DNA from 4 places in the Streptomyces sp. NPDC006174 genome. Region 1 is predicted to be linked to each of the others. Evidence: riboswitches for the same ligand, from Rfam matches in the RefSeq annotation. Region 1 holds a riboswitch; each other region holds the start of a gene.
The links. Region 1 has a riboswitch for cyclic di-AMP ahead of ABZ267_RS17350 (transglycosylase family protein). Riboswitches for the same ligand answer to the same signal wherever they lie in the genome.

Region 1 (4,380 bases):
CTGACGCATCGGGTAGGCGAGCGCGACCACCAGGGAGCAGACCACCAGCGCCAGGAACGCGGCCCGGCCGGTGAGCCGGGAGCGGCGGGCCTGGCGGCGGTTCTGGGAGCGGTACACGCGGGCCGCGGTCTGCTCGCCGAGCAGTCGCAGCCTGGTCGCGGTGGAGAACCGGTCCCGGTCCTTCCCGGCCATGTCTCCCGCCTCCCCGTTACGCACGTCCGTCCCCGCACACGGTACGGGACCGAGTGCGGGGACGGACGGAGGCTACCCCCTTGACGCTGCGGGTCAGCCCTTGAAGCGCGGGAAGGCGGAGCGGCCCGCGTACACCGCGGCGTCGTCGAGGATCTCCTCGATGCGCAGCAGCTGGTTGTACTTGGCGACGCGGTCCGAGCGGGCCGGGGCGCCGGTCTTGATCTGACCGCAGTTCACGGCGACGGCGAGGTCGGCGATGGTGACGTCCTCGGTCTCGCCGGAGCGGTGCGACATCATGCACTTGAAGCCGTTGCGCTGGGCCAGCTCGACGGCGTCCAGGGTCTCGGTCAGCGAACCGATCTGGTTGACCTTGACGAGCAGGGCGTTGGCGGAGCCCTCCTCGATGCCACGGGCCAGGCGCTCGGGGTTGGTGACGAAGAGGTCGTCGCCGACGATCTGCACCTTGGCGCCGATGCGGTCGGTGATGACCTTCCAGCCGGCCCAGTCGTCCTCGTACAGCGGGTCCTCGATGGAGACCAGCGGGTACGCGGAGACGAGCTCCTCGTAGTACTCGGTCATCTCGGCGGCCGAGCGGGACTTGCCCTCGAACTCGTAGACGCCGTCCTTGTAGAACTCGGACGCGGCGACGTCGAGCGCGAGCGCGATGTCGCGGCCCGGGACGTAACCGGCCTCCTTGATGGCCTCGACGATGAGGTCCAGGGCGGCGCGGTTGGACTCCAGGTTCGGCGCGAAGCCGCCCTCGTCGCCGAGACCGGTGGACAGGCCCTTGGTCTTGAGGACCTTCTTCAGCGTGTGGTAGATCTCCGCGCCCCAGCGCAGGGCCTCGGAGAAGGACTCCGCACCGATCGGCGCGATCATGAACTCCTGGATGTCCACGTTGGAGTCGGCGTGCGAACCGCCGTTCAGGATGTTCATCATCGGAACGGGCAGCAGGTGCGCGTTCGGGCCGCCGAGGTAGCGGAAGAGCGGCAGGTCGGACGCCTCGGAGGCGGCGTGCGCGACGGCGAGCGAGACACCGAGGATGGCGTTCGCGCCGAGCGAGGCCTTGTTCTCGGTGGCGTCCAGGTCGAACATCGCCTGGTCGATGAGGCGCTGCTCGGTGGCGTCGTACCCGACGAGCTCCGGGCCGATCTGCTCGATGACGGCGAGGACGGCCTTCTCGACGCCCTTGCCCAGGTAGCGGTTGGGGTCACCGTCGCGAAGCTCGATGGCCTCGAAGGCACCGGTGGAGGCGCCGGACGGAACAGCAGCACGGCCGGTGCTGCCGTCGTCGAGGCCGACCTCGACCTCGACCGTGGGGTTGCCCCGGGAGTCGAGGATTTCCCTGGCTACGACGACGTCGATGGACGGCACGAGGCATCTCCTTCTGGGATATGACGCTGGTTGTGCAGGGTCACTGTGGCCTTGCGACACGAGCCTAACCGGCCGGGCCGCGTCAGTCGGCCGACCGCCCGTCTCCTGGGACGAAAAAGGACCCAAGGGTCAGCATCACGGGACAAATCTCTAGAAATCTACTGACTGGTAACACGTGTTGGCGACAAGAGGTGAACGCATCACCTCGCCCGCAGGGGTTCTTCGCACGGAAAAGACCCCGGCCCGGCGCGCACGGGGGGAGAGCGCGCCGGGCCGGGGAGCCGTGCGAGGGAGGGTGCCGCCGGACCCCCACCCTCCGGGGAGGAGAGACGGCTGTTACTTCAGGTGGAGCTGCTGACCCGGGAAGATCAGGTTCGCGTCCTTGACGATGTCGTCGTTGAGCTTGAAGAGCTTGCTCCAGCCGCCCTTGACGCCTTCCTTGCCGGCGATCTTGCTCAGGGTGTCGCCGGTCTTGACCTTGTACTCGCCGTCGCCCTTCTGGACCTTCTCGCCGGTCGGCGTGGTGACGGTCTTCTTGGAGCTCTCGGCCTTCGGAGCCTCGCGCTGCTCGCTGCGCGTGGTGGGCTGCTCGGCCTTGCGCTCGGGCTGTGCCTGCTCGGGCTCGCTCGCGGACTGGCCGGAGCCGGTGCTCACGCCCGGGTCCACACCGTCGTTGGTGAGGCCGCCGGCGCCGGCGCAGGCCCAGGCGCCCGGACCCTGCATGTCGAGGAGCTTCTCGGCGGTGGCGATCTGCTGGTCCTTGGAGGCCAGGTCGGCGCGCGAGGCGTACTGCGTACCGCCGGCGGCGGCCCAGCTGGACTGCGAGAACTGCAGCCCGCCGTAGTAGCCGTTGCCGGTGTTGATGGACCAGTTGCCGCCGGACTCGCACTGGGCGACGGCGTCCCAGGTCTCGACGGAGGCGGCGGAAGCGTTGGTCGCGCCCATCAGCGGGACGGCCACGGCGGCGCCGGCGACACCGGCGAGGGTGGCGAGACGGACGGTCTTCGAGGGGCGGCGGTGCTTGCCCTTGCTGTTCAGCAGCATGGAACGGATCTCCTCACCGACGCCTACGAGGTGAGCTGTCGGGTTCGGGCTGATGAGTTGCCCGGTCGCGCGACCTAGCGCGCGACTTCACCCCAAGCCGTTCCCGTACGTCCCCGAGTTCGAAGGGACTGCCCTTCGAAGAGGCTGTACGGACCCGGCGGCCTACCTGGGTCCCCCGCTCCTGCCTACGGCGCTTTACGCGTCTGTTCCCTTCGACCGACGGCAGGATTCGGCGTGACGGTCGACGGGGCCCGCGGTGCGAGCGGTTCCGACCGTAAACACAGGCAACCCCGACATTCAAAGATGGACATACTGGCCCAATCGGCGCTTACTTGCTCACCCTGACCGGTCGTTTCCGCAGGTCGGAGGCGATCTACGCCGAGCAGGCGGACGCAACACGCCAGTTGCAGCAAAGAGACCCATGTCTCACTTACGCATAAGTGGACATAGGCCTCTGAACTACCCGCGTTTTCGGGGTGTTTTCCCGAATTCGATCAGTTGGCGGCAGGCGCCTCGGAGCCCTCCTGGACGTCCGCCTGACCGGTCTGCTCGCCGGTCTCCCGACCGGCCTCGTTCAGCCCGAGGTCCAGGCTCTGTCCGGGCAGGATCAGGTCCGGGTCGGAGCCGAGGAGGTCCTTGTTGGCCTCGTACAGGCCGGTCCAGCCCTGCGGGAGTTCCTGCGCGTCGGCGATGGCCCAGAGGTTGTCGCCGGGCTGCACGGTGTAGCCGCCGTCGACGACCGCGCCGCCGTCCCGCGCGTCACCCTCGCCGCGTGAGGCGTGCCGGCCGGACTCGCGGGGACCGTCCTCCTGGCCCACCGCGCCGGTCTCCTCCGGGGCCGGAACGCCCCGGTGCTTGCCGCCGGTGCGGTCGGCGCCCTTCGAGGCGTCGGGGGTGGAGGTGGAGGGCTGCGAGGCGTCAGGAGAGCTGGGGGTTCCGGTCTTTCCGGCGGACGGGGACGTGGAGGGCTCGGCGGAAGGGTTCAGTGCGTCGCCGCCGCCGTTCTTCTCACCCTTGTCCGTCGCATCCGCCCTGCCGGTGGAGTCCGTCTTGCCGGAACCCTCCGCTCCGCCCTTTTCATCCACTTCGTCCGCCGGAGCGGTCGTCGGGTCCGGCGTGGGAGTGGTCGGGCTGGTGGGGTCGGTGGAGGGGACCGTACCGGGGTCGACACCGGGCAGGCTGCCGTCCACCGCGAGGCCGGAGATCACCGCGCAGCTCGGCCACGCTTGCGGGCCCTTGTCGTCCAGGACCTTCTCGGCGACGGCGATCTGCTGTGAACGGCTGGCCAGGTCGGCCCGCTCGGCGAAGGCGGTGCCGCCGTACGCGGACCAGGTCTCCTGCGAGAACTGGAGCCCGCCGTAGTAGCCGTTGCCGAGGTCGGCACTCCACATGCCGCCGCTCTCGCACTCCGCGACCCGGTCCCAGGTGGTGGCGTCGGCCGCGTGTGCGCCTGCCGCGCCGAGGAGCGGAATGGCGATGGCCGATCCGGTCACGCCTGCGGCGACGACGATGGCGGGTGCCTGACGAGGGCGGCGGTGTCTGCCGTTCGCGGAGCCCATGGAGTTTGCCTTCCGTGCGACTGACAAGCATGAACTGAGAAGCATGAAGCTGTTACGCGCGTGCATGAAGCTGATACGCAAGTGACGGACGGGCCAACGGTGAACGGTCGGCCGACGCGTCGAACCGTGAACCTAGCGGGACTCGAACGCATGTCACAAGTCGATGCAGCGCAGATCACGTGAAAGTCACAGAGGTGACAGCGTGTCACCT
Region 2 (4,380 bases), on a different contig from region 1:
CGAGCGCACCGCGACCGGAACCCGCACCCAGGACCCGTACTCCAAGCTCCTGTCCGAGCGGATCGTCCTCCTCGGAAGCCCGATCGACGACACCGCGGCGAGCGATCTGATCGCGCAGCTCATGTACCTGGAGCACGCGGAGCCGGACCGGCCGCTGGCCCTCTACATCAACTGTCCCGGCGGCTCGTTCGCGGCGATGGCGGCGGTCTACGACACGATGCGGTACCTGACGTGCGAGGTGGAGACCTTCTGCCTCGGGCAGGCCGGCTCCTACGCGGCCGCTCTGCTGGCCGCCGGAGCTCCCGGGCGGCGACATGCTCTGCCCGGCGCGCGGGTAGTCATTGAGCGACCCGCACGGGCCGAGCCGCTGCGGGGCCAGCCGTCCGACCTGGAGATCCACGCGCGCGAACTGGTGCGCACCCGCGAGCTGTTCACTCAGATGCTGGTCCGGCACACAGGCCGGACCGCCGAGCGGGTCACCGCCGACGTCGAGCGCGACACCATCCTCGACGCGGAGGCCGCTCGCGCCTACGGGCTGGTGGACCACGTCGTGGAGAACCGCGCGCTCTCCCAGCCGCCGCACGACGTGAGGTGACCCGCCGATGGAGCCGCCAAAGTTCCCGCCGCTGCCCGCACTGACCCGCGCCGAGGGCGAGTTCATCGACTGTTACCTGGCGGTCCTCGACCAGGTGGGACGCATCAACCCGGCGCGCGGCAGCGACACCTACAGCGCACTGCGGGCCGCGCAGGCCCTGGCCTCCGGAGCGGCGGCCCTGCGCGACGCGCTGGCCCTGATGCACGAGCGCGGTGAGCGGCAGATCCACGCGGCGACGCTCGCGCGGGCCCTGCGGGTGCTGGACGGCGAGCGGCGGGCAGGCAGGGTCACCATGCCGCCGGCTCCGAACTGAGCCGCCACGCGCGCCGGGAGCGCATTACGGGAGCGGGCCGGTCGACCTGGCGTGCGACACGCCCGGTTCCGCGACCGATTTTCCTCGCTCGTTCGGCGTAGGCGATCACCCGCGCGAGCGACGTCCCAACTTGCGCTCGACGCACGGGTCGTACTCGAAATCCACCCTTTCGTCGCTGGTACGAGGGTGTGCGCCGGGCTCGCCAGCGGGCGCGAATGCCTCCTGTCCACCTGAATGGATCAGTGGTGAGGAGACTCACAAATCGCCGTTTCAGCTCGGAAATCCGGCACTTCGTGAGTCAAGATCCCTGGGACGACAAGCCCCCGCCACCGCGGCGGGGCGGTCCGGGTGGACGCCGAGTCCTGCCGCCTCCCGGATGACTGGTCGACAAGGAGTGGATCGGCAGGAGTGGAGGACCCGAGCACAACGGGCCGACCGGGAGACCGGTAAGCCCTCGGGGTGAAGCCGCATCGCGCGGCCGGGCAACTTCGCCAGCCCGAACCCGACAGGTCATCCTTCACAGGCGGCTGACGAAGGGTTGCGCATGTCTGCGCAGGTTCATGTCCCGTCTCTGTTCGCCCGGGTCGGTACGGCTTCCGTACTCACCTTCGCCGTGACGTCCGCGATGCTGGCGCCCGGCCTCGTCAACGACGCCGAGGCCGCCACCCATTCGACGAAGGCGCTCAAGATCGCCGCGTCGAAGAAGGGTGCTCCCTACAAGTACGGAGCAGCAGGTCCCAGCCGGTTCGACTGCTCGGGACTGACTCTCTACTCGTTCAAGAAGGCCGGGAAAAAACTTCCCCGCACCGCACAGCAGCAGTACAACAAGACCCGCCATATCTCGAAGTCGCAGCGCAAACTCGGTGACCTGGTCTTCTTCCATTCCGGGCGCAGCGTCTACCACGTGGGCATCTACGCCGGAGGCGGCAAGATCTGGCACTCCCCCAAATCCGGGGACGTGGTCCGCAAGGCGAAAATCTGGTCCAAGAGCGTCTGGTACGGACGGGTCCGCTGACCCACCGACCGGACGCTCTTCCCTTGCGGCCGCACTCTTCTCCTCCGCGGGCGGCACGGGCCCCCTCTGCGCACCTCAGCGCAGGAGGGGCCCGGCCACCAGCGCCAGTCCCAGTCCGGTGAGCGCCACGCCGCTGCCGCCCTCGATCGCCCGGGCGGTACGCGGCCGGCGCAGCCACCGTCCCAGCCGGTCCACGAGCAGGGCGAGGGCCGGGAACCACACCAGGGCGAGAGCGACGACCAGGGCGGCGAGCAGCAGGGTCCTGGGCAGCGGCGGCTGCCCGGCCGGGACGAACTGCGGCAGCAGGCTGAGGAAGAGGACCGGCGCCTTGGGATTGAGCGCGTTGGTCAGGAAGCCCTGCCGCAGCGCGCGCCCGAACCCTTCGCGTACCGGCTGTTCCGGTCCGCCGCCGGACGCCTCGGGCCCCTCAGACGGCACCTGGTCCGGCGTGCGGCTCTCCTCGGCGACCCGGCGCCGGATCGCGTACAGCGCGCTGATCCCGAGGTGGAGCACGTACGCGCCGCCGAGCAGCTGGACCGTGCGGAACAGTACCGGCATCGTCAGCAGCACCGCCGCGAGGCCGGCCACGGCGAGCGCGGTATGGATGAGCAGTCCTCCGGCGATACCGAGCGCGGTGGCCAGACCGGCGGTGCGCGAGGCCAGAGCGTTGCGTACGACGACGGTGAAGTCGGCTCCGGGCAGCGCGACCATCCCGGCGGCGACCCCGGTGAAGGCGATCAGTTGTGCGTCCATGGGTCCAGCGTGGACCGGCGGAGCCTTTAGCGTGTACTTGGAATCTTCTGGGTCTGCCTAAAGGAACGCTTCATGTACGACCCGACGCGGCTCACCGCGCTGGTGGCGGTCGCCGAGACCGGATCGATCACCCGGGCCGCCGCCCACCTGGGCTACACCGCGCCCGCACTCTCCCAGCAGCTGGCCAAACTGGAGCGGGAGGCCGGCGCGACGCTGCTGGTGCGCCACCATCGCGGCGCGCGGCTGACGGCCGCCGGTGAGCTGTTGGCGGGCCGGGCGCGGCGGGTGCTGGACGAGCTGGAACAGGCGCGGCACGAGCTGGCGCAGCTGGCCGGGCTGTCGGGCGGCAGGCTGCGGGTCGGGACGTTCACGACGGCCGGGGTGCATCTGCTGCCGCCGGTCCTGAGCGCGTTCCGGCGGGCCCATCCGGATGTGGAGCTGGCCGTCACCGAGTGCGAGCCGCCGGACGGCGTCGCGGCGGTCACCGCCGGCGAGGTGGACCTGGCGCTGACCCACACGTACGAGCCGGCGGTGGCCGACCCGCCGCCCGTCGGGGTCACCGTCGAGCCGCTGCTGGTCGAGGAGCTGGTACTGGCGACGGCGGTCGGCCACCGGCTCTCCGAAGGCACCGGGCGGCTGCCGGTCGCCGAGCTGGCGGGCCGGCCGCTGATCAGCAGCGCTCCGGCCCATCCGCCCCGGCGCGGGGTGGAGAGCGCGCTGGCGGCGGCGGGCGCCGCACCGGCGGTGGTGTGCGAGTCGCCCGGCTACGCGCTGGTGTGCGCGCTGGTCAGTGCGGGGCTCGGGGTGGCGGTGGTGCCGGAGATGGTGGCGTCGCTGTCGGCCACGCCGCTGGCGGTCCGGCGGCTGGAGCCCGCGGAGTTCCGCCGGACCATCTCCGTGGTGCACCGCGGCGACCGGGCGACCGCGGCGGCGGCGACGCTGCTGGCCCTGCTGCGCAGCGGGTTCGGCCGGGCGGCGGCCTGAACTCCGCCGTCCCGCCCGCGCCCGGCTCTCAGCCCTGGACCGGTACCGCCCACGGCAGCGCGATCCAGACTGTCTTGCCGCCCTCGGCCGTCGGGACGACCGTCAGCCGGCCGCCGTACTCCTTGGCCAGTGCCCGGATGATCACCATGCCGCGCCCGTTGTCCTGCCGTACGGCGGCGGGCAGCCGCTGAGGCCACCGAGGGTGACTGTCCGTCACGCCGAGGCGTAGTTCCTCGTCGCGTTCGAGGCGCAGATCCACGGTGAAGGTGGGCGACTGGCCGAACGTGTGCTGGACCGCGTTGGTCGTCAGTTCGGAGATGATCAGCCGGACGGTGTCGGCCAGCTCCGTCTCCTCCGAGAGGCCCCATTCGGCCAACGTCCTGGCCACATATCTACGAGCCGAGGAGACCGAGACCGGATCGCTCGGCAGGGTGACGGTTGCTTCCTGATGGTCTGCCATGGCGACGCCGTCCCTTTCGCGCCCCGGCCGACCCGCGGTCGGCCGGGATTGTGCTTCGCGCCAGACTGCCACTGTTGAAGCTCGCTGTAACGACGTTCGACCAAGATATGCATATATCTGTCGCTCGAAGCGGTGAATTCGGGTCCCGCACCACCCGGACGACGGGCACACTGACCCCCTTGCGGGGCCGGACCGTGCGATGCGTGACGGTTCCGTTCCGTTCCGCACAGCGCGAGGAGACCCGGATGCAGCACGGCCCC
Region 3 (4,380 bases), on a different contig from region 1:
CGATTCTTTCCGAGAAGCCTACTTGGCCGTCGCAAGTCGGTTCCCGGAGCTCTCCATCAACGTTCGGTACCTGACGCGGTCCTCAGAAGCTCCCCATGCAAAAGTGAAGCGAAAGGCTAGCCGTCTTGAGAGGAGAATTGGAGAGCTTTTCCCAAACGCCAACGTTGCTGTAAACCTCATTGGTGCGGGTGAACTGAATGCCCTTGCCCGACAAAGGAAGACCACCACACTCACGCTAAGGCTGTCGGAGAGTCCAATGTCGCCGGAGAAGGGAGGCTTCGTTTCCTTCGTGCGGCTGGAGGACTACAACAGCTTCATCACTGAAGAGAATGGGCGCTTGCGAGACGAAATCTTCGAGGAGAATATCCGAGGCTACGAAGGAGCCACGGTAATCAACCAAGGCATCGCGGACTCCTTGCAGGAGGGAGACGGTGCTGCAGCCGATTTCTGGTGGCTCAATAATGGCGTTACCGTGATCGGGAAGCGGGTCCATGCCCAAGGGAAGATGCTGCAGATCGAGGACCCTCAAATCGTCAACGGTCTCCAGACATCACGGAACGTCCACGCCTACTTCCACCCGCCCAGGACCCTCTCAGATGGTACGGGAGTAGCTCCCGAGGGACGAATGAGGCAGATTCTCGTACGGGTTGTTGAAACCCGGGACGACGCCATTACCGCGCAAGTGATCAAGGCCACGAATAGTCAGAACCGAGTGTCAGCGGCTTCACTGCGCTCCGGAGACCCTTTCCAGCGTAATATTGAGGAGTATTTCCATCGCAATGGGTACTACTACGAGCGAAAGAAGAATCATTACAAGAACATGGGGAAGCCGCACACTCAGATTGTAGAGGTTCTCGAACTCGCGCAGGCGGTGGGTGGAATCCTTCTTCAGCAACCTCAAGTTGCCCGTGGTGCGCCCTCCACCCTGGTGCGGAAGAGGTATGAGCAAGTCTTCAGGAACACAATTCCTCTGGAGGCTTATCTGCGTAGTATCCGTGTCATGAAATCCGTCGATGAATTCCTTATTGTGGAGGCCGGCCTGAGTGGTCGCCATGAGCGTTCCAATATCCGCTTCCATCTAGCCAGGGCTGCTACAGCGTTTGCGCTCAAATCGTCCCGTCCTCAAGGGAAGGCTGTGGCAGGTCTTGATCTCTCTGTCCTCGACGCCGCGTTTCTGAATCGTGTATATGAATGGGTTATTGTTTCCAGGGATTCCGTGGTCAAAGCCACAGGCGTTGACGATCTTGGTGTTCTTGCCAAGGGCGGAGAGTGGGCCAGTGAAATCGATAGGCGATTGAGCAGATACACGGCCAAGTCGCGCTGGCCGGTTGCGCTTACGCCCGCACCTCCTGCCTGACGACTCCTAGGCAAACGAAACGACGGGACAGTCCGGGCGGTGCAGGAATTTCTGGGCCGATGATCCGCCCTGGATGGACTGCGCGCAACGGAATTTATTTATTTGGCGACCAGGTGCGCCAACGCCCGGGACCGCAGGCGGCCCGCGCTTCTGCGAACTAACAGTTTTCGGTCTCGGGCGGGCGGACTGGTGGGCCGGTGGGCCCGTTCCATTCTCTTGATCTGGGCGCAGACGCTTCTAGGATCGATGCCGGTCCTCCTGCGGATGTGGGCACCGTGGAACTTCGCGTCCTGGTGGTCGAGCAGGCCGTGCAGGATAGGTGCACAGAAAGTGGTTGCGACCGAAACTAGCCGTGAGTCGCCCTGTTCCGTGGGTCCGGCGAAGCGAGAATATTGTGCATCGCTGAGAAGCACTCTGCTGGGCGATTCTCGGCGATCTGTCGCAGATGGCGAATCGACGACAGATCGCTGAGACTCCGACTGGTCTATGCGGTTCTGCGACTGCCTACCTGGCATTACGCCGGACGCACGCTGCCGTAGATCGGCATGGAGTAGATCGACTCCTCGCGGACGTTCGCTCCCGGCTTCGGCGCGTGGATCATCATCCCGTCGCCCTTGTAGACGCCGACGTGGCTGATGTCGTCGTAGAAGAAGACCAGGTCGCCGGGTTGCAGGTCGGTCGTGGCGACCCGCGTGCCCACCTTCACCTGGTCCCAGGTGGTCCGGGGCAGCGTGACGCCGGCCTCCCGCCAGACCGCCTGGGTCAGCCCGGAGCAGTCGTACGAGGACGGGCCCGAGGCGCCCCACACGTACGGCTTGCCGATCTGGGCGCGCGCGAAGGCCAGCACCTTCTCGGCCTTGGTGGCGTAGCCGCTGCCGGTCCCGGCGCCCGTACCCGTGCCCGTACCGGATCCCGGACTCGTCCCCGTACCGCTGCCGGAACCGGAGCCGCTGTCTCCGCCCGACTCCTTCGCGGCCTCCTCGCGTGCCTTCTTCTCCGCCGCCTCGCGCTCCTCGCGCTCCTTGGCCTCGGCGGCCTGGCGGGCGGCGAGGCGCTTCGCCTTCTCCCTGGCCTCGGCCTCCTTCTTGCGCTCCAGCTCCGCCAGCCGCGCCTTCTCCTCGGCGGTCAGCTTCGCGAGCAGGGACCGGGCCTCGGTGAGCTTCGTCTGCACCTTCTGCTTGCTGGAGCGGAGCGTGGTCTGCGTCTCGGTGAGCGACTCCAGGCTCCGCACGGCCTCCGCGCGCTTCTTCGACGCCGCGGCCTGCTGCGTACGGAAGTCGTCGACGGCCTTCTGCCGGCGCTCCGTCGACCGGCTCATCAGCCGGCTCTGGTCGAAGTACGCCTGCGGGTCGTCCGCCAGGAAGAAGGTGGCGGTCGGCGCGATACCGCCGGTGCGGTACTGCTCGGCCGCGAAGGCGCCGAGCTCCCGGCGTGCCTCGTTGATCTTCTCGGTCCGCTTCGCCACGTCGGAGAGCAGCGTGTCGACCTTGGTGCGCTGGGCGGTGGAGGCGGTCTTCGCCCGGTTGTACTGCTGGGTCGCGCTGCCCGCCTGCCGGTAGAGCTCGTCGACCTTCTTCTGGACGTCCTCGATGGCCGGCTTCGGCTCGGCGGGGGCCGCGGTCGCGCTCTGCGTGGAGAGCAGCGTCACCGAGGCCAGCGCGGCCGTCGTGAACCCGACGGCGGGGGTGGTCGTGCGCACCTTCGTGCGCGGCTTGCGATGCGATGCCAAGACCGGCATCTCCTTCCGTGGACCGCCTACCGGGTTAGCTGTCGGGTTCGGACGGAACGGAAGGCTGTCCTACGGTCCGTTGTGCGAGGGTATGGACCGATTCACCCCGGTTACGCGTGTGGGTCCCCGGTTCCGAACTGCTGGGAGGGCAGGACGGATTCGGCAGAGGTGACCGTGAGACGCGGTTCGTCTCAGGGAGATTACGGATCACCTGACCGAGCACGCTAGCCAACCGGTGGCACCGCTGGGAAGGAGGATGAGCGATATGCCCGATACATTTTCGTGACCTTTCCGGATCCAGGGCCCCGCACCCCCTCCTACCGGGCCTTTCTTCACGGAACGTGGAGGTCCGCTCTCGGTGCGTACGGCTGGGAACGGTCGCTTCCGGCCTTCGGCCGAAGGTTGTCAGTGCGGCCGCCTAGACTCGGGAGGCGATGAGCAGCCTCTTTGACGACAGTTTCCTGACCGGCCTCCAGTCCGCGGAGGACGGCCCGCCGCCGCCCCCCGAGGACCACGCACCCGAAGCGGTGCCGGAGGGGCTCTTCGAGGGCGCCTACGACGCGCCTCCGCCGCCGCGCGACGGGTATTACCGCGACGGTCACCCGCGCCCGGTGATCGACTCCGCCGCGCTGCTCGACGGGCTGAACACCGAGCAGCGCGCCGCCGTCGTGCACGCCGGGTCGCCGCTGCTCATCGTCGCCGGGGCCGGCTCCGGCAAGACCCGCGTGCTGACCCACCGCATCGCCCACCTGCTGGCCGAGCGCGGAGTCCACCCGGGACAGATCCTCGCGATCACCTTCACCAACAAGGCCGCGGGCGAGATGAAGGAGCGCGTCGAGCAGCTGGTCGGCCCGCGCGCCAACGCCATGTGGGTCATGACCTTCCACAGCGCGTGCGTCCGCATCCTGCGCCGCGAGTCCAAGAAGCTCGGCTTCACCTCGTCGTTCTCGATCTACGACGCCGCCGACTCCAAGCGCCTCATGGCCCTGGTCTGCCGCGATCTCGACCTGGACCCCAAGCGCTATCCGCCGAAGTCCTTCACCGCCAAGGTCTCCAACCTCAAGAACGAGCTCATCGACGAGGAGACCTTCGCCGGGCAGGCCGCCGACGGTTTCGAGAAGACGCTGGCCCAGGCGTACGCGCTCTACCAGGCCCGCCTGCGCGAGGCCAACGCGCTGGACTTCGACGACATCATCATGACGACGGTCCACCTCCTCCAGGCCTTCCCGGACGTCGCCGAGCACTACCGCCGCCGCTTCCGGCACGTCCTGGTCGACGAGTACCAGGACACCAA
Region 4 (4,380 bases), on a different contig from region 1:
GGTGCTCACCGGCCTCGGCTTCGGCTTCGCGGCCATCAGCGCCCGTCACCACCGGGTCCGCCGGATCGCGTTGCCGGTGCTCGGCCTGCTGTTCGCGATGGGCCTGCACGCCTTGTGGAACGGCTCGGCGGCCTTCGGCCCGTACGGCTTCTGGGCGGTGTACGGGATGGTGATGGTCCCGGTCTTCGCGCTGGTGACCTGGCTGGCGATCTGGTGGCGCCGGCGCGAGCTGCGGACGCTCGCCGCCGAACTGCCCGCGTACGCCACGGCCGGCTGGCTGACCCCGGCCGAGCCGCTGGCGCTCTCCTCGATGCGGACCCGGGGCGTGGCGCGCGATCTGGCCCGCCACTGGCACGGGAAGCAGGACCGGTCGCGGGGCCGGGCGGCGGCGCGCGCGGTGGCCGAGTACGAGTCGTTCGCGACGACCCTGGCCGGCCTGCGCCGCCGGGCCCGCCACGACGCGGCGGGCCCGGACTTCGCCGTCCGGGAGCGGGAGCTGCTGCACCACCTCTGGCAGCGCCGCGCCATCGCGGCCCCGGCCCTCACCCACGCGGCCCACATGACCGGCACCGGCCCGCGCCCGCACCCGTACCGACAGCCGATGCCGTACGGACAGGGCCAGGGTTACGGGTACGGGTACGGGCAGGCTTACGGGCACGGGCAGGGCTACGGATACGGGCAGGTTCACGGACACAGGCAGGGTTACGGAACCGCGTACGGCAGCCCGCCGCCGCAGCCGTATCCGTACGGACGGCACAGCCCGTACGGCCCCACCCCGCCTCCTCCGTAAGGCGGTTCAGGCGGGCCGGCTCAGGCCGACGCCTCCGTGAGGGCCGCCAGCTCCGCCTCCGTCAGCTCCAGGTCCGCGACGGCCAGCAGCGCGGGGAGCTGTTCGACCGTGCGGGCCGAGGCGATCGGAGCCACGACCGTCGGACGGGCGGCGAGCCAGGCGAGGGCCACCGTGGCGATCTCGGCGCCGCGTTCCGTGGCGACCTGGTCGAGAGCGGCGAGCACCTTGCGGCCGCGCTCCGACTCCAGGTGCTCGCCCGCCTTCGCGGAGCGGGCGCTCTCCACGGTGGCGCCGGGGCGGTACTTGCCGGTGAGGAAGCCCGAGGCCAGCGCGTAGTACGGGACGGCGGCGAGACCGGCGCGGGCGGCGGTCTCCTGGAGCGGGCCCTCGTAGGTGGCGCGGGAGACCAGGTTGTAGTGCGGCTGGAGTGCGACGTACCGGGCCAGGCCCTCGCGCTCGGAGAAGTCCAGCGACTCCTGGAGGCGCTCCGGGCTGATGTTGGAGGCGGCGATGTGGCGCACCTTGCCGTCCTTCACCAGCTGGTCGAGTGCGGTGATGATCTCCTCGACCGGGACGGTCTCGTCGTCGAAGTGCGTGTAGTAGAGGTCGATGTGGTCGGTGCCGAGGCGGCGCAGCGACTGCTCGGCCGCGCCCTTGATGGTGGCGGCGGAGAGCCCCTGGTAGTCGGGGTGGGCGCCGGCCTTGGTGGCCACGACGATGTCGGAGCGGTTGGCGCGAGAGGCGAGCCACTTGCCGATGACGGTCTCCGACTCGCCGCCCCGGTTGCCTTCGACCCAGGCGGAGTAGGCGTCGGCGGTGTCGACGAAGTTGCCGCCGGCCGCCACGTACGCGTCCAGGACGGCGAAGGACCGGTCCTCGTCCGCCGTCCAGCCGAAGACGTTGCCGCCGAGGGCGAGAGGGAAGACCTGGAGGTCGGAGCTGCCGAGAGTGCGCAGAGAAGTCATGTAGGGGTTCAACGGCGGCGGCGGAGCCACGTATTCCATGACGGAGCCGCCCATTCCGCGCCGGAGCCACGCATTCCGTCCCCTGCACTCCGCCGGACGGACCGGCAGCCCTGACGTCGGGGGGTGAGCGTCAGGGCTGCCGGGGTGTGCGAGGGACGACGACGAACGACGTACCGGGGTCTCAGACGGAGAGGCCCTTGCTGCTCAGCCAGGCCGCCGGGTCCATCGCCGAGCCGCCGGCGGTGCGGACCTCCAGGTGGAGGTGGACGCCGGTCACGTTGCCGGTGTCGCCCATGCGGCCGATGGTCTGGCCGGTGGTGACCTTCTGGCCGACCGAGACCTCGATCGACGACTGGTGGGCGTACCAGATCTCCGTGCCGTCCTCGAGCTGGAGCACCGTGCGGTAGCCGTACGCCTGGGCCCAGCCCGCCGACGTGATCGTGCCGCCGTGCACGGCCTTGATCGGCGTACCGGCCGACCCGGCGAAGTCCAGGCCGGTGTGCTGGCCCGAGGACCACAGGGCGCCTGACTGACCGTAGGTCGAGGTGATCGTGTACGAGGAGGTCGGCAGCGTGTAGCTGGCGCGGAGCTTGGCGAGGCGCTCCTCCTCGGCCTTCTTCGCCGCGGCCTCCTCGGCCGCCTTCTTCTCGGCGGCGGCCTTGGCCTTGACCTTCGCCTCGGCCTCGTCCTGCTGCTTCTTCGCCTCGGCGGCGGCCTTCTCGGCCGCGGCCTTCTCCTCGGCGGCCTTGGCCTCGGCGTCCGCGTTGGCCTGCTGCTGCTCGGCCTGCTGGAGGATCCGGGCGCGCAGGGCCTCGCCGGCGTCGGTGGTGCCCTGCTCGGCCTCGGCGGTCGTGATGCCCGCGGAGGTGAGCGGAGCGGCCGCGAGGACCGGGGCGGGCTCGGCCTCGTCGGACATGAACGCCCCGACGCCGGGAAGGGACTTGGCGTCGGGGAGGTTGTCCGCGATGGAATCGGGAAGAGAGATGGAGACCGGCGGCTTGCTCTGGGCGGTGGCCATGCCACCCGCACCGACGGCCGCTATGACGCCGACCCCGAGGACGGTGGAGCTACGGGCGAGACCTCGCTGCTTCGCCACGCGGTGCTTGCCGCGCACGGGACGGATGGACTCCGCGGTGGGGTTCCACTCCTCCCACGTCCGCTCCGGGCCGCCGAGGCCGTCGGTGGTGAAGGGTGACGGGGCCTCAGGGGCAGGGTTGTTGGACGCCACGTGGGCGCACTCCTTTCCTTCCTTCTCGCCTACCGGGTTAGCTGACGGGTTCGGAGCAGGAAGGTCTCCTACGGGCCCCTCCGCCTCTCACGAGACGCAGGCGTCCGATTCACCCCATGTAGGTGGTTCCCCGGTTCCCTTGCGGAATTCGGCGCTCGCGCACGGCGCCGTCTCTGACGACGGCTGGGACGACCGCGCTGCGTTATCGAACGTTAATAGACAGACGGGCCCGATTCCAAGCTGTTCCTGTTGATCATTAACGACTTCGACGGGGACTTACCACCCACAAGCGTCCCGAATCGGACGACTTGACGACCCCTCGTCCACACCTCTTTTTCTGATGGTGTGTCAACTGTTATGCGGAGCGGTGCTCTTCAATTACGCACCGTGTCATCGCCCCGGCCGACGATCTTCACCGTCGTCCGACGCGGCGGCTGGCCCTCCGCCGGCCGGCTGACCGCGAGCAGCGCCATGTCGTCCGTCGACTGCCCCCCGGTGTGCAGCCGTACGTCGTCGGTGAGCGCCGAGAGCAGCTCCTCGGGGCCGGGAAAGATACGGCCGCGCAGCCGGGCCGCCGGGTCGTAGAAGACACCGCTCGGGTCGCGCGCCTCGGAGAGGCCGTCCGTGAAGGCGAGCAGCGTCGAACCGGCGGGCAGCTCCCACTCGTCGGACCGGTCGGGCCACACGCCGAGGTCCATGCCGAGCGGCATGGCGGGCACGCTCGGCGCGAGGACCTCCAGCGCCCCGTCCGCGTGCAGCAGGATCGGCTCGGGATGGCCGCGGTTGACGAGGCGCAGCGAGGCGGAGCCGGGCGGGATCTCGGCCAGTACGGCGGTGATGAACCCCTCCATGGCGTCCAGCCCGTACCGCCGCGTCCCTTCCCGCGCCAGCGCCCGCTCCAGCCGCTGCGCCACGCCCTCCAGCGACCGCTCCTGCTCGGCGGCCTCCCGGAACGCGCCGATGATCACCGCCACCGCCTCCACGGCGTCCAGCCCCTTGCCGCGCACGTCACCGACGACCAGGCGTACGCCGTACGGAGTGTCCGCCACCGCGAACAGGTCGCCGCCGACGAACTCGTCCGCCTGCGCCGCCTCGTACCGCGCCGCCACCTGGAGCCCGCCGATCCGCTCCGCCGGCGTCGGCAGCACGGCCCGCATGGCGGTCTCCGCGATGACCCGCGCCGAGGCCAGCTGCTCGTTGCTGCGGCGCACGACCCCGTTGATGACGAGGGCCAGGGCCGCGGCGGTGAGGACCGTGATCATCTCGATGACCGGGACGACCTGGGTGGAGGTGCCGTCGGAGATCCGCATCGCGATGACGGAGAGGACCGAAGCCACTCCCGTACGGATCGTGCTGGCGAGCGAGAAGAACGGTGCGGCGATCAGCGGCGCGGCCAC

Region 2: another riboswitch for cyclic di-AMP. It lies ahead of ABZ267_RS25640 (C40 family peptidase); the one in region 1 lies ahead of ABZ267_RS17350 (transglycosylase family protein).
Region 3: another riboswitch for cyclic di-AMP. It lies ahead of ABZ267_RS00455 (NlpC/P60 family protein); the one in region 1 lies ahead of ABZ267_RS17350 (transglycosylase family protein).
Region 4: another riboswitch for cyclic di-AMP. It lies ahead of ABZ267_RS30715 (M23 family metallopeptidase); the one in region 1 lies ahead of ABZ267_RS17350 (transglycosylase family protein).

The regions. Positions count from the first base shown of each region.
Region 1 covers NZ_JBEXTJ010000007.1:94,810-99,189, forward strand. Annotated here, with positions in the region: gene ABZ267_RS17340 (septum formation initiator family protein) at 1-192, opposite strand, end outside; gene eno (phosphopyruvate hydratase) at 286-1,566, opposite strand; gene ABZ267_RS17350 (transglycosylase family protein) at 1,903-2,610, opposite strand; cyclic di-AMP (ydaO/yuaA leader) riboswitch at 2,616-2,813, opposite strand; gene ABZ267_RS17355 (transglycosylase family protein) at 3,105-4,169, opposite strand; gene ABZ267_RS17360 (cytochrome P450) at 4,356-4,380, opposite strand, start outside.
Region 2 covers NZ_JBEXTJ010000012.1:96,881-101,260, reverse strand. Annotated here, with positions in the region: gene ABZ267_RS25650 (ATP-dependent Clp protease proteolytic subunit) at 1-595, shown strand, start outside; gene ABZ267_RS25645 (hypothetical protein) at 603-908, shown strand; cyclic di-AMP (ydaO/yuaA leader) riboswitch at 1,262-1,449, shown strand; gene ABZ267_RS25640 (C40 family peptidase) at 1,453-1,923, shown strand; gene ABZ267_RS25635 (LysE family translocator) at 1,999-2,676, opposite strand; gene ABZ267_RS25630 (LysR family transcriptional regulator) at 2,749-3,660, shown strand; gene ABZ267_RS25625 (ATP-binding protein) at 3,689-4,120, opposite strand; gene ABZ267_RS25620 (helix-turn-helix transcriptional regulator) at 4,366-4,380, shown strand, end outside.
Region 3 covers NZ_JBEXTJ010000001.1:92,459-96,838, forward strand. Annotated here, with positions in the region: gene ABZ267_RS00450 (AIPR family protein) at 1-1,357, shown strand, start outside; gene ABZ267_RS00455 (NlpC/P60 family protein) at 1,872-3,095, opposite strand; cyclic di-AMP (ydaO/yuaA leader) riboswitch at 3,094-3,261, opposite strand; gene pcrA (DNA helicase PcrA) at 3,521-4,380, shown strand, end outside.
Region 4 covers NZ_JBEXTJ010000018.1:17,253-21,632, forward strand. Annotated here, with positions in the region: gene ABZ267_RS30705 (PrsW family intramembrane metalloprotease) at 1-790, shown strand, start outside; gene ABZ267_RS30710 (aldo/keto reductase) at 811-1,755, opposite strand; gene ABZ267_RS30715 (M23 family metallopeptidase) at 1,937-2,983, opposite strand; cyclic di-AMP (ydaO/yuaA leader) riboswitch at 2,995-3,147, opposite strand; gene ABZ267_RS30720 (PP2C family protein-serine/threonine phosphatase) at 3,358-4,380, opposite strand, start outside.